4 regions of the Neorhizobium petrolearium genome follow, and region 1 is predicted to be linked to each of the others. Evidence: predicted binding sites of a transcription regulator. Region 1 holds the regulator's gene; each other region holds the start of a gene.
The links. Region 1 encodes LexA, which represses DNA repair genes until DNA is damaged. Its sites were predicted from a motif close to TGTTCNNNNTGTGTTCNG; they were not measured.

Region 1 (3,284 bases):
CTTTCGTTTTTTCCCGGGTTTGCCCAGGCCTATCCGGTGAAGAAGATCGCTGCCGCCGGCGCGCTCGTGATGGCGACCGCCTATTACCTGATTTCCGGCTTCGGTGTTTCGGCCGAGCGGGCGTATATCATGATGGCGGTCATGCTTGTCGCAGTCTTCTTCGACCGACCGTCGATCAGCTTGCGCAACGTGGCGCTTTCGGCCCTGATCATTATCGCCGTTTCGCCCTCGGAAATCCTGGGGCCCAGCTTCCAGATGTCCTTTGCGGCTACCGCAGCGCTGGTCGCCGGTTATGCGCTCTGGAAAAATCGATCGAAAAAGCACGATCCGGAACCGCTGCAAATTCGTCACCCTGTGGTGACGCCGGTACTGGCTTCCTGGAAATTCATTGCGGGCATTCTTGCCACGACCCTGATCGGCAGCACGTCGACGGCGATCTTTTCGGTCGAGCATTTCCATCGGATTGCGACCTACGGCGGTCTGGCGGCAAACCTCGCCGCCATGCCGATCATTTCTTTCGTGGTCATGCCGGCCGGACTTGTCGGCATGCTGCTCGTACCGTTCGGGCTCGATGCGCCTTTCCTGAAGCTCATGGGTCTCGGCCTGGAAGCGGTGATCTCCATAGCAAGACATGTCGCGGCCTGGGGCGGCGACGCCGGTATCGGCCGTCAGCATCCCTGGTTCCTGCCTGTCTCCACGGCCGGTTTTCTTCTGCTGACACTTTTGAGAAGCAGGCTTCGGCTGGTCGGCATTCCGCTCGTTGCCGCCGCATTGCTGTTCTCCTGGCACGAACGATCGAAGCCCCTGCCGGATATTCTCGTTTCCGAGGACGGAACGATGATTGCCCTGATAGGCAGGGAAGGCATTGCCACCAACCGCACCCGTCCGCCCGATTTCATCTACGGCCAGTGGAAACGGGCACTTCTCCTGGGCGATCCTATAAAACCGGACGTGTCATCAGCAGGAGACAAACCGCCCGATGGGAAATCTGAGGAGCGCCGCGAGCTGACGCAGGCCGAAATCGAAGCAGTGCGGTCCCGCATCAGGCAGGTGCCTGCCGGTCATTTCGTTTGCGAGCCGCGTGTCTTTTGCGGGGTGAAAACTTCCGGAGGCACCATGATAGCCTCCGTCGAAGACAGCCGTTATGCCGGTGCGGCCTGCGATGCTGCCCATATCATCATCGCCCCGCGCGCCCGTTTCGATCATTGCCGCTCCGGCGCATTGATGATCAACGGCAATGCTTTGCGAAAGACTGGTGCGCTCGAAATTTCCCTGCACGGCGCAGCCGACATCCGGCAATGGACTATTCGCCCCGCCATGGCCGGCCATGACCGCCCCTGGAGCAGGCATCGCCACTATGACTGGCGGAACAAGACGTTCGCCTCGGCGCTCCCGGAACCGCTCCGGCAATTGATCAATGGTAGCGGCGGATGAGGCCGACCAGCTTGCCCTGAACCTTTACCCGGTCGGGCGGGAATATCCGTGTTTCGTAGGCCGGGTTCGCGGCTTCCAGCGCGATCGAGGCGCCACGGCGGCGGAAGCGCTTCAGCGTCGCTTCCTCCTCGTCCACCAGCGCCACGATGATGTCTCCCGGATTGGCGGTGTTGCTGTTGCGGATGATCACCGTGTCGCCGTCCAGGATGCCGGCCTCGATCATCGAATCACCCTTGACCTCCAGCGCGTAATGTTCGCCGGAACCAAGCATCTCGGCGGGCACTGCGATATCATGCGTGTTGTTCTGGATCGCCGAGATGGGCACGCCGGCGGCGATGCGGCCCATGACGGGAACCGTGGTGGCGTTGGAGAGATCGTCGTTGGCTGCGGGCTTGGCCGGAGCGGCAGCGACCGGCTGCGGCTTGCCGAGGCTGCCCTCGATAACACTCGGCGAGAAGCCGCGGCGTGGCTGCAGGCTCGACTGATAGGCTTCCGGCAGCTTGATGACTTCAAGGGCACGTGCCCGGTTCGGCAGGCGGCGGATGAAGCCGCGCTCCTCCAGTGCGGTGATCAGCCGGTGGATGCCGGACTTCGACGCGAGGTCGAGCGCGTCCTTCATTTCGTCGAAGGAGGGCGGCACGCCGGATTCCTTCATGCGTTCGTGAATGAACAGAAGCAATTCCTGCTGTTTGCGCGTGAGCATATTTGGCACCTTGAGAGTCGGAAACAAATCAAGAACATACACTATATGTTCCATATGTGTTCCGCAAGTCCCTAAATTTTCGTGAAGTATGATGATTTTTCTTCATGGATGTCTGCAACATATCTCTTCCGACACCACTTGCTCGAAGCCGATCCGCTGCCAATGTAGTGCTGCGATTCCGGATTCTGGGGGCTCTCGCGTGAATGCTAGACTAATCGATCATCTCGTTCTGCCGGTGGCGGACCTTGCCGTCGCGCGTTCACGACTGGCAGAACTCGGATTTACAGTTGCGCCGGAGGCCTTTCATCCTTTCGGCACGGCCAATGCCTGCGTGTTTTTCTCGGATGGGGCCTATCTGGAGCCGCTGGCGATCGCCAACCGGCGTCAGGCGGCAGCCGCGGCCAAGCGCGGCAATGTCTTCACCGCCCGGGATCTCGCCTTCCGCAAGGCGCGTAACAGGCAGGGCTTTTCGGCCCTCGCGGTTGCCACGGGCGATGCGGCAGCCGATCACGCGCGTTTCAGGCTGCGCGGGATTTCCGCGGGCGATATCCTGGAATTCTCCCGCGGCGTGAAGATGCCGGATGGTTCCGAGACTGAGGCAAGCTTCCGGCTGGCCTTTGCGGGAGACGAGCGTGCGCCGGACTTCTTCTTGTTCTCCGCACAGCGGATCAATCCCCTGCCGGCCGATCGAGGCGAACTGGAACGCCATTCCAATACGGTGACCGGCTTGAGCGAGATCGTTCTTTCGGCCGCATCGCCCGGCGATTTTGCGCCTCTGCTCGAAGAGGTGCTGCTTGCGAAAGCCGGGATCGAAGCTGCGGCCGTGGAGCTTGTCGCTTCGAACACACGCATCCGCGTCATGCAGGATCAAGATCTCGAATCGGAATTCGCCCTTGCACCGTTGCCGAATGCCGAAGGTCTGCGCGGCCGGGCGATCATCTTCAAGACTGCCGATCTTGCCGTGACAGAGATCATCCTTGCTGCTAATGACGTCGCATTCGTCCGCCGGGAAGGCCGTGTGCTGGTCCAGGCGGCGCCCGGCCAGGGTGTGTTGTTCGGTTTCGAGGAATAGTCTCATGGAAGTCTCCGCCAATCCGCGCGTCTCCGTCGGTGAAGGGCACGGCAAGGTCGTGTTCGCACAGGATGC
Region 2 (3,284 bases), 1.7 Mb from region 1:
CGGTTTTCGAGGATCTTCTCGACGATGTAGTTCGCCTGTTCGGTCTCGTCTCGGACGGCAACGAGGCGCGGGCGCTCCTCCGATTGCCGTTCGGTCCAGAGGTTCTTGGTGAAGCGCTCGCGGGCAAGCTCGATGACGCCGTTGGCGGCGGCGAGGATGGTATTGGTCGAACGGTAGTTGCGGTCGAGGGTGACGATATCGGCGGGCGGATCGAAGGAGCCGGGGAAATCGAGGATGTTGCGGATCGTCGCTGCCCGGAAGGAATAGATCGACTGGGCGTCGTCGCCGACGACGGTCAAACCTCGGCCGCCGGGTTTCATCGCCATCAGGATCGACGACTGCAGCCGGTTGGTGTCCTGGTATTCGTCGACCAGCACGTGATCGAAGCGGCCGCCGACATCTTCCGCCAGCGCCGGTTCGCTCATCATCTGCGCCCAGTAGAGCAGGAGATCGTCGTAATCGAGGACGTTCTGGGCCTGCTTGGCCTCGACGTAAGATGCGAAGAGTTCCCGAAGCTGTTTTTCCCAGGCGGAGCACCAGGGGAAATGCAATTTCAGCACCTCGTCCAGAGGCGTCTCCGAATTGACCGCGCGGGAATAGATCGCCAGACAGGTGCCCTTGGTCGGGAAGCGGCTTTCCGTTTTCGAGAAGCCGAGTTCGTGGCGCGTGAGGTTTATCAGGTCGGCGGAATCCTCCCGATCGTGGATGGTGAAATCCGGATCGAGGCCGATCTGTTCGGCATACATGCGAAGCAGCCTTGCCCCGATGCCGTGGAAGGTGCCGGCCCAGGCGAGCGCATCGGTCATGATGCCGGCATTGGGCCCAAGCACCTGCGAACAGATGCGCTCGACCCGGCGGCCCATCTCGGATGCGGCGCGGCGGGAAAAGGTCATCAGCAGGATGCGGCGCGGATCGGCGCCGGAAACGATCAGATGCGCGACCCGGTGGGCGAGCGTGTTGGTCTTGCCGGAGCCCGCGCCGGCGATGACGAGCAGCGGGCCTGCCGGCCCGCCCTTCGGCACGTCCGATCCATGCTCCACCGCACGCCGCTGCGCGTCATTCAATTTTTCCAGATAGGCGACTGCTGGCATTCCTGCTTCCGGCGGGCTCGTTCCCGATGCGTTCGAATTAGCCATAGCTGATTCGCCTGGCTCCGCCCTCATTCACATATTTGGGAACGTGCCTTAACTTGACCGCTGTTCTCGTGTTTCGCTATGACGGCCCGCGTAAGTTCTCGCTTGGAGGCGACCTTGAAAACTTCTTCCCCCCTCTTTGCCGGCGCCGCGGCGCTTGCCCTCTCCGTCATCGCGCTTTCGACACCGGCTTCGGCACAGGTGGCCGACAGCATCACCATCTACAATGCCCAGCACGAGGGGCTGACGAAGGAATGGGTCGAAGCCTTCACAGAGGAGACCGGCATCGCGGTGACCGTGCGCAACGGCTCGGACCTCGAATTCGCCAACCAGATCGTCCAGGAAGGCGCCAATTCGCCGGCCGACGTGTTCCTGACCGAAAATTCGCCGGCCATGGCACTGGTCGACGGCAAGGGGCTTTTCGCTCCGGTCGATCTGGCGACGCTCGAGCAGGTTCCGGAACAGTTCCGCCCGGCGGACGGCCACTGGATCGGCATTGCCGCCCGCTCCACCGTCTTTGCCTATGACAAGACGAAACTTTCCGAAGACAAATTGCCGAAATCCATGCTCGATCTCGCCAAGCCCGAATGGAAGGGCCGCTGGGCCGCATCTCCCTCGGGCGCCGATTTCCAGGCGATCGTCGGCGCGCTGCTGCAGCTCAAGGGCAAGGAGGCGACGGCGGACTGGCTCAAGGGCATGAAGGAGAACTTCACCGCCTATCGCGGCAATTCCACCGCGATGAGGGCCGTCAATGCCGGCCAGACCGAGGGCGCGCTGATCTACCACTATTACTATTTCGGCGACCAGGCGAAGACCGGTGAAAACTCGAAGAACGTCGCGCTGCATTATTTCAGGAACCAGGATCCGGGTGCATTCGTCTCCATCTCCGGCGGCGGCATCCTTGCCTCATCCAAGCACAAGGAACAGGCGCAGGCCTTCCTCAAATGGGTGACAGGCAAGGGCGGCCAGGCGGTGTTGCGTGACGGCACGTCCTTCGAATACGCGGTCGGCAAGGGTGAAGCGTCCAACAAGGCGCTCGTGCCGCTCGACGAATTGCGGGCGCCGAAGGTGGAGCCCTCGACACTCAACAATGCCAAGGTGACCGATATGATGACGGCGGCCGGCCTCCTCTGAGATGCGGCAATAAGTTTGCTCTAATACTCAGCAATAAGTGTTGCATGGAGACATCGCAGGGCTTACCTGCGATGTCTCATGTTTTTCGGGTCTTCCATGAGTTCCATCACTGACACCAGTGTTCCAGTCGCACCGCGCCGCCGCATGCCGGCGGCCTCGTCCTGGACATTGACCATCGCGGTCGCGGTGGCGGTGATGGCGCTCCTGCCGCTCGGTTTCGTGCTGTGGGCAACCGCCGTCACCGGTTGGGAAACGGCCGCGCTGCTCATCTTCCGCGGCCGGGTCGGTGAATTGATGGTCAACACCATCCTCCTGATTTTCTTCACTGTTCCGATCTGTACCGTGGTTGCTGTGTCGCTTGCCTGGCTGACCGAACGCAGCGACCTGCCGGGCGCACGTCTATGGTCCTGGCTCGCGGTGGCACCGCTTGCCGTGCCCGCCTTCGTGCATTCCTACGCCTGGATCGGCATGTGGCCGAGCCTTCACGGGCTTTTTGCCGGGGTGGCGATCTCGGTCGTCGCCTATTTCCCCTTTCTCTACCTGCCGCTCGCTGCTGCCTTCCGCCTGCTCGATCCGGCGCTGGAGGATCAGGCGGCCTCGCTGGGGCTGGCGCCTTTTGCCGTTTTCCGGCGCGTGGTGCTGCCGCAGCTTCGGCTGGCGCTTTGCGGCGGCATGCTTTTGATCGGCCTGCACCTGCTCGCCGAATACGGGCTTTTCGCGATGATCCGCTTCGACACGTTTACGACGGCGATCATAGACCAGTTCCAGTCGACCTATAACGGCACTGCCGCACATATGCTGGCGCTGGTGCTGGTTCTCTGCTGTTTCGTGCTGCTCGGCCTGGAAGCGGGCCTTCGCGGTTCCCGCCGTTATGCGCGGCTCGGGCCCGGCGTCGCGCGCCAACTGAAGATCATCCGGCTGGGCAAGTGGAAATATCCCTGCCTGCTGCTGCCGCTGACGGTCGCTGCCTTTTCGCTCGGCATTCCGGCTCTGACCATCGGCCGCTGGCTGATCGCC
Region 3 (3,284 bases), 750 kb from region 1:
GCGGATAGAGGTAATAGGCCGCCGCGACGGATCCCACCCAGCTTGCGATCGACAGCACCTCCCGCGAAAAGCCGCGAACCATGGCGAGCACGGCGGAAAACAGCGTCACGCCGATGACGATACCGTCGAAAATCGTAATGGGCATATATTACTCCAAGACTTGCCGGATTATGCCGGCGCCCCGCCTCAAGGCAGCCGTCATACAACAGCGGACCTGTTAACGGAAGATCAATCATCTTCCGGTGCTTGCCGTAACCTTGCCGATGAGCCTGCGATGCGTGCCACCAGGTCCGGCAGGTCGTCGATCTCGGTCCAGCGACCGCCCGTACCTTTCGGCACTTCGGCGGATGCTGCCGGCAGCATGGCCCCGGCAAAACCAAGTTTCTCAGCCTCCTTAAGGCGTTGCGCCGTTTGTGAAACCGGTCGCACCGCCCCTGAGAGGCTGATTTCGCCGAAATAGACGCAATCGGCGGGCAGGGCAAGACCGGCAAGCGAGGAGACCAGTGCAGAGGCGACGGCAAGGTCGGCCGCCGGCTCGGAGATGCGGTAGCCGCCTGCCACGTTCAGATACACATCATGCTGGCCGAGCTTCACGCCGCAATGGGCCTCCAGCACGGCGAGAATCATCGAAAGCCTGGACGAATCCCAGCCGACCACCGCACGGCGCGGTGTTCCGAGCGAGGTCGGCGCCACCAGCGCCTGCACCTCGACAAGCACGGGTCGCGTCCCTTCCATGCCGGCGAAGACAGCCGCGCCCGGCGCCTTTGCATTGCGTTCGCCGAGGAAGAGTTCGGACGGATTGGAGACTTCGCGCAAGCCCTTGTCGGACATTTCGAAGACGCCGATCTCGTCGGTTGGGCCGAATCGGTTCTTGACGGTCCGCAGGATGCGGTAGTGATGGCCGCGGTCGCCCTCGAAATAGAGGACGGCATCGACCATGTGCTCGACGACGCGCGGGCCGGCGATCTGGCCTTCCTTGGTGACGTGCCCGACGAGAACCATGGCCGCACCCGTCTGCTTGGCGAAGCGGATCATCGCCTGCACGCCGGTGCGCACCTGGGTGACGGTGCCCGGTGCCGAATCAGCGGTGTCGCTCCAGAGCGTCTGGATCGAATCGATGATGACGAGATCGGGCCGCTTGCCCTCGGAAATGGTGGCGAGGATGTCCTCGACATTGGTTTCGGCGGCGAGCAACACTTCGGTATTGGCGGCATCCAGCCTCTGAGCGCGAAGCCGCACCTGCGCCACGGCCTCCTCGCCCGAAACATAGATGATGCGATGCCCGCGGCGGGAGAGGGCCGCCGCCGCCTGCATCAGCAGCGTCGACTTGCCGATGCCGGGATCACCGCCGATAAGCACGGCCGAACCGCGCACGAAACCGCCGCCGGTCGCCCGGTCGAGTTCGGAAATGCCGGTATGGATGCGCGGCGCCTGTTCGGTCTCCCCGGAAAGCGTGGTGAGTGCCACCGCACGGCCCTTCTTCGGTGCGCGGCCGGGACCGCCGCCGATGCCGCCCATCGGGTCTTCCTCGACGATCGTGTTCCATTCGCCGCAGCCATCGCACTTGCCGGCCCAGCGGCTGTGCACCGTGCCGCAGTTCTGGCACACGAATTGGGTCTTGGGTTTTGCCATGAAATTGAGTTGCCGTCTTCAAACACTCACAAAATCCGCCAAGAACAAAAGCGGAACATTTGTTCTTGTACTCCGGAAATATCACTGCTGGCAAGGAGGAGTGGAAACTATTCGGGATAGATATACCGCCGCTCGTAGCGCAACCCGAGGCCGGTCAGGAGTTCGTAGCCGATCGTGCCGGCGGCCCGCGCCACGTCGTCGAGAGGCATGTTGGGACCGAAAAGCTCGATATAGTCGCCGGTGCGGATATCGGATGCCGGAACATCCGTCACGTCGAAGATCGTCAGGTCCATGGTGACGCGGCCGATCACCGGCACCCTGTGACCGGCGATGAAGCCGAAGGCGCCGGAAGAGCCGCCGGTGCGGATCGGCACGCCCGAGCCGGAGAGAGAGCGGAGATAGCCGTCGGCGTAACCGGCGGAGACGATGGCAAGCCTGCTCTCGCGCGAAAGCTGATGGGTGGCGCCGTAGCTGACCGTGCCGCCCGCGGCGGCGTCGCGGACCTGGATGACCCGCGCCTCCGCCTTCACCACCGGCTTGAGCGGCATCATGCCGCCGACGGATTCGCCGCCATAAAGCGCAATGCCGGGGCGGGTGAGGTCGAAATGATATTCGGGGCCCAGGAAGATTCCGGCGGAAGCCGAAAGACTTGATTCGATGCCTTCGAAGGCGGCGCTAACCTGCTGGAACAGTTCGAGCTGCTGCCGGTTGAGGGGCGAGGCCGGGTTGTCGCCGCTGTGAAGATGCGACAGCACCAGAACCGGCGAGAAGCCTGCGGGCCGCGAGACGTCGCCTGCAAGGGCAAGCGCATCCTCGAATGAAAGGCCGAGCCGATTGAAGCCGGTATCCACCTGCAGGGCGCAGGGGTGGTCTCCATGTTCCGATACGACCGACATCCAGAAGGCAAGCTGTTCTTCGGAGGCCAGCACCGGCACGAGGTCGTTCTCGAAGAACATCTGCTCCTGGCCGGGCCAGATGCCGGAAAGCACGTAGATGCGGGCGTCTGGCGCATAGCTGCGCAGCGTCACGCCTTCCTGGGCGACCGCGACGAAGAAGTCCCGCGCGCCGGCTTCATAAAACGCCGTGCCGCAATCCTCGATGCCGAGACCGTAGGCGTCCGCCTTGACGACAGCCGCGGTGCGCACCCTTCCCGAGCGTCGTTGCATCTCCCGCCAGTTGTCGGAAAGCGCTGCGAGATCGACCGTCAGCCGGACGGGCGCGACGTCGAAATCGCCGGAGGGAGAAGGATCGCTGTCGAAATCGGTCATTTTACACGTCGGCCATGCTGAGGAATGTTCCTGCGATCCTATCCGTTTCGAAGGCGGGAAAAAGGCCGCCATGCGAAAAACCTTCGCACTGCACAATCTTTTGGGGCGAGAGCATCCGGATTGGCCTTAGCCTTGGGCAGCCGCCAGGCATGAACGCGACAGGATTTCCGTCATGCTTCTCCGATGGCGCAGATCCGGAGATCACGACAGGGCGAAGATCTTCACTTCCCTTTCGACGCCCTGAAGTTCCTCCATCCGAGAAACCGATGCGATGCCGTTGTTTCTTAAGATCTCTGAAACCTGGGCGTTTTCGACGACGGCCTCCGTGGTGAGGATCACATAGGGATCGGCAAGGCCCTGTACGCGGGAGGCGATATTGACGGT
Region 4 (3,284 bases), 1.1 Mb from region 1:
TTGTGAACTTGACCGCAATCGATGCGCCGGCCGGCACGATGGACGTCGTGCTCGGCTCCGGCTGGCCGGGCGTCATGTTGCACGAAGCGGTCGGACACGGGCTGGAAGGCGATTTCAACCGCAAGAAGACCTCGGCTTTCGCCGGTCTTCTGGGTGAGATGGTCGCCGCACCCGGCGTCACGGTCGTCGACGACGGCACGATCGATAACCGCCGCGGCTCGCTCACCATCGACGACGAGGGTACGCCCTCCGGCTATAACGTGCTGATCGAAAACGGCAAGCTCGTCGGCTACATGCAGGACCGCCAGAATGCCCGGCTGATGGGCATGAAGCCGACCGGCAACGGCCGCCGGCAGGGTTATGCCCATGTGCCGATGCCGCGCATGACCAACACCTACATGCTCGGCGGCGACAAAACGCCGGAAGAAATCATCGCGTCGGTGAAGAAGGGCATCTACGCCGTATCCTTCGGCGGCGGCCAGGTGGACATCACCTCCGGCAAGTTCGTGTTCGGCTGCACCGAGGCCTACATGATCGAAGACGGCAGGATCGGCCCTGCTATCAAGGGCGCCATGCTGATCGGCAACGGTCCGGATGCGATGAAGCGCGTCTCCATGGTCGGCAACGACATGAAGCTCGACACCGGCATCGGCAATTGCGGCAAGGGTGGCCAATGGGTTCCGGTCGGCGTCGGCCAACCGCACCTGAGGATGGACCAGGTGACGGTCGGCGGCACGAAGGCGTGACGCCGCATCGTTCCAATGCGCTGATCCCCGAGCTTTCCGTCAGCGATTGGAGGAAAAGCCGAGATTTCTATTGTGATTTGATTGGTTTTTCAGTCGTCTACGATCGGCCGGAAGAAGGTTTTGCTTTCCTGGCGCTCGACGAGGCGCAATTGATGATCGATCAGATCGGCATCGGCCGGGATTTCGATATAGCCGGAGCACCACGCGAATATCCGTATGGACGCGGGCTCAACCTGCAGATAGTGGTTCCGGCGCTCGACCCGATCCTCGCCCGGCTCGAAACCGCCGGAGTCTCACTCTACCTCGATCCCGAAGAGAAATGGTATCGCCGCGAGAAGAACGAGGCCGGCAACCGCCAGTTCATCATCGCCGATCCGGACGGCTATCTCCTTCGGCTCTTCGAGGATCTTGGTGAGCGCCCGCTCACTCGGCATCCAGCCTGAACAGCCATTTCCGTTCAATCGCCGCGGCAAGATCGATCCGGTTGTTGCGGGCAAAAAGCAGGATATGCCCGAGGAGATCGGCGGTCTCGTCGGCAAGATCGCGATTGAGGTCGTCCTCGCTCCGCCCCTTCTTGCGGCCGCGGCCGGTCGCGCGATTCCAGGCCTGGGTGAGTTCACCCACTTCTTCCTGCAGTTTCAGGACAAACCAATCGGGGTCGCGCTCGATGCCGTGGGTTTCGACATAAGCGGCAGATGCGGCCTCGAACTGGCCGGCAAGTCTCTCCAGCATACGTTCTCCTTTTGTGCCAGAAGGAGGCGGTGATTCGTGATCCTTGTCCAGAGTGTTGCTTGACACCCCGGTGCAAATCCCGACAGGTGCAGGCCATCGCACGAATCCGCATGACGGCCTTCCCATGAACTCGCCCTCCCCGGTCGCCGCCTTTCTGGAATCATGGCTTCCGGGCCATGGACCCGCCGAACTCGCCTTCGTCTTCGTGTCGGCGCTGATCGCGGGCTTGGCGCGCGGGTTCTCCGGCTTCGGCGGGGCACTGATCTTCGTCCCGCTCGCCAGCGCCGCCACGAGCCCGAAAATCGCCTCCGCGTTGCTCCTCGTCATCGACGGGACGATGACGCTCGGCATGCTGCCAGGCGGCTGGAGACGGGCCAACCGGCGCGAAGTCTATACGATGCTGATCGGCGCGCTGGTGGGCGTTCCGGCGGGCACGGCGTTGTTGGCTCTTCTGCCTTCCGTGACGCTGCGCTGGATCATCTCGGTCGTCGTGCTCTGCCTGCTCGTTTTCCTGATCTCCGGCTGGCGTTATCACGGCAAGCCAAAGACGCCGCTGACAATCGGCGTGGGGGCACTCGCCGGACTTTTCGGCGGGGCCGCGCAGATGTCCGGCCCACCGGTCGTCGCCTATTGGCTAGGTGGCGCCATTCCACCGCTGACGGTACGCGCCAACCTCGTGGTCTATTTCGCGCTGGCGACCGTGATTTCAGCGACCTCCTACATCGTCGGAAGCCTGCTCACCGTGGAAGTCCTGGCCATGGCACTGATCGCCGGGCCGGGCTATGGCCTTGGCCTCGCTGCCGGCTCGCAGCTCTTCGGTTTTGCATCCGAAGCGACATTCCGGCGCATCTGTTTTCTGCTGATCGCGATCGCTGCCATCGTCGGCCTGCCTCTCTTCGACGCGTTCCGTCCCTGACAGGATTCCGCATTTCATTCTTCAGCAAGGCTTAACAGGTCCGCGAGTAGGGTCGCGCCATTCGCAAAGAATACGGGCGTGATCTCAGTGAGGAATAAGAAGCGGAGGCTGCAGGCGCTCTGGCGCCGGGACGTCAAACGCCGGCTGGTCGCCGGCGGCCTCGATATGGCTGCGGCTCTCGCGCGGGCCGGAATGATGCCGAACGCGCGCGGTCGCGGCGCGATCTTCACCCTCCATCACGTCCGGCCGAAAAGGACGCGCCCGCTCCAGCCGAGCGAGCATCTCGAGGTCACGCCGGATTTCTTAAATGACGCCATCGAGCGGCTCTTTGCGGAGGGCTACGAATTCATCCCTCTTGCGGATATCCCGTCGCGCCTCGCCAGTCCGACGAAACAGCCCTTTGCCGCCTTCACGCTCGACGACGGCTACAGGAACAATGCCGAATACGCGCTGCCCGTCTTCGCGCGCCATGGCGTGCCCTTCACGGTCTTCGTCACACGCGGATTTGCCGAGCGCACCCATTCGCTTTGGTGGGAAACGCTTGCCGAACTGCTCGGCCGGGAGCGGGAAATCTCCTTCGATTTCGGACATGGCGCCAAGATCACGGGCCTGACCTCGGAAGCCCTGAAATTCGATGCCTTCGACCGCTTCTCCAGATATGTCGAGGAGACCGAAGAGGCGATTGCCGTCTCCAACATCGACGCGCTGGCGCGCAGGCACGGCATCGATCCGCTGAAAATCACCGCCGATCTCACCATGGACGCTCAGGAACTCAGGGCGCTCGCCGCGCATCCGCTCGCCTCGCTCGGCGCGCATACGCTGAGCCACCGGGCGGTCGCCCGTCTTTCCCTGGAGGAAGCCAGCGATGAAATGCGGCAATCGGCAGATTA

Region 2: the regulator LexA is predicted to act here: its motif matches at 1,110-1,127, upstream of QEO92_RS16895 (ATP-dependent helicase).
Region 3: the regulator LexA is predicted to act here: its motif matches at 1,673-1,690, upstream of radA (DNA repair protein RadA).
Region 4: the regulator LexA is predicted to act here: its motif matches at 1,480-1,497, upstream of QEO92_RS02855 (nucleoside triphosphate pyrophosphohydrolase family protein).

Annotation. Positions count from the first base shown of each region.
Region 1 is NZ_CP123000.1:1,689,092-1,692,375, forward strand. Features, by position in the region: gene QEO92_RS08725 (ComEC/Rec2 family competence protein) at 1-1,434, shown strand, start outside; gene lexA (transcriptional repressor LexA) at 1,415-2,137, opposite strand; gene QEO92_RS08735 (VOC family protein) at 2,337-3,209, shown strand; gene kdsA (3-deoxy-8-phosphooctulonate synthase) at 3,214-3,284, shown strand, end outside.
Region 2 is NZ_CP123000.1:3,405,543-3,408,826, reverse strand. Features, by position in the region: gene QEO92_RS16895 (ATP-dependent helicase) at 1-1,091, opposite strand, end outside; gene QEO92_RS16890 (iron ABC transporter substrate-binding protein) at 1,251-2,267, shown strand; gene QEO92_RS16885 (ABC transporter permease) at 2,364-3,284, shown strand, end outside.
Region 3 is NZ_CP123000.1:936,024-939,307, forward strand. Features, by position in the region: gene QEO92_RS04885 (CvpA family protein) at 1-145, opposite strand, end outside; gene radA (DNA repair protein RadA) at 229-1,632, opposite strand; gene alr (alanine racemase) at 1,740-2,900, opposite strand; gene QEO92_RS04900 (adenylate/guanylate cyclase domain-containing protein) at 3,102-3,284, opposite strand, start outside.
Region 4 is NZ_CP123000.1:562,769-566,052, reverse strand. Features, by position in the region: gene tldD (metalloprotease TldD) at 1-746, shown strand, start outside; gene QEO92_RS02860 (bleomycin resistance protein) at 743-1,189, shown strand; gene QEO92_RS02855 (nucleoside triphosphate pyrophosphohydrolase family protein) at 1,170-1,478, opposite strand; gene QEO92_RS02850 (sulfite exporter TauE/SafE family protein) at 1,603-2,394, shown strand; gene QEO92_RS02845 (polysaccharide deacetylase family protein) at 2,482-3,284, shown strand, end outside.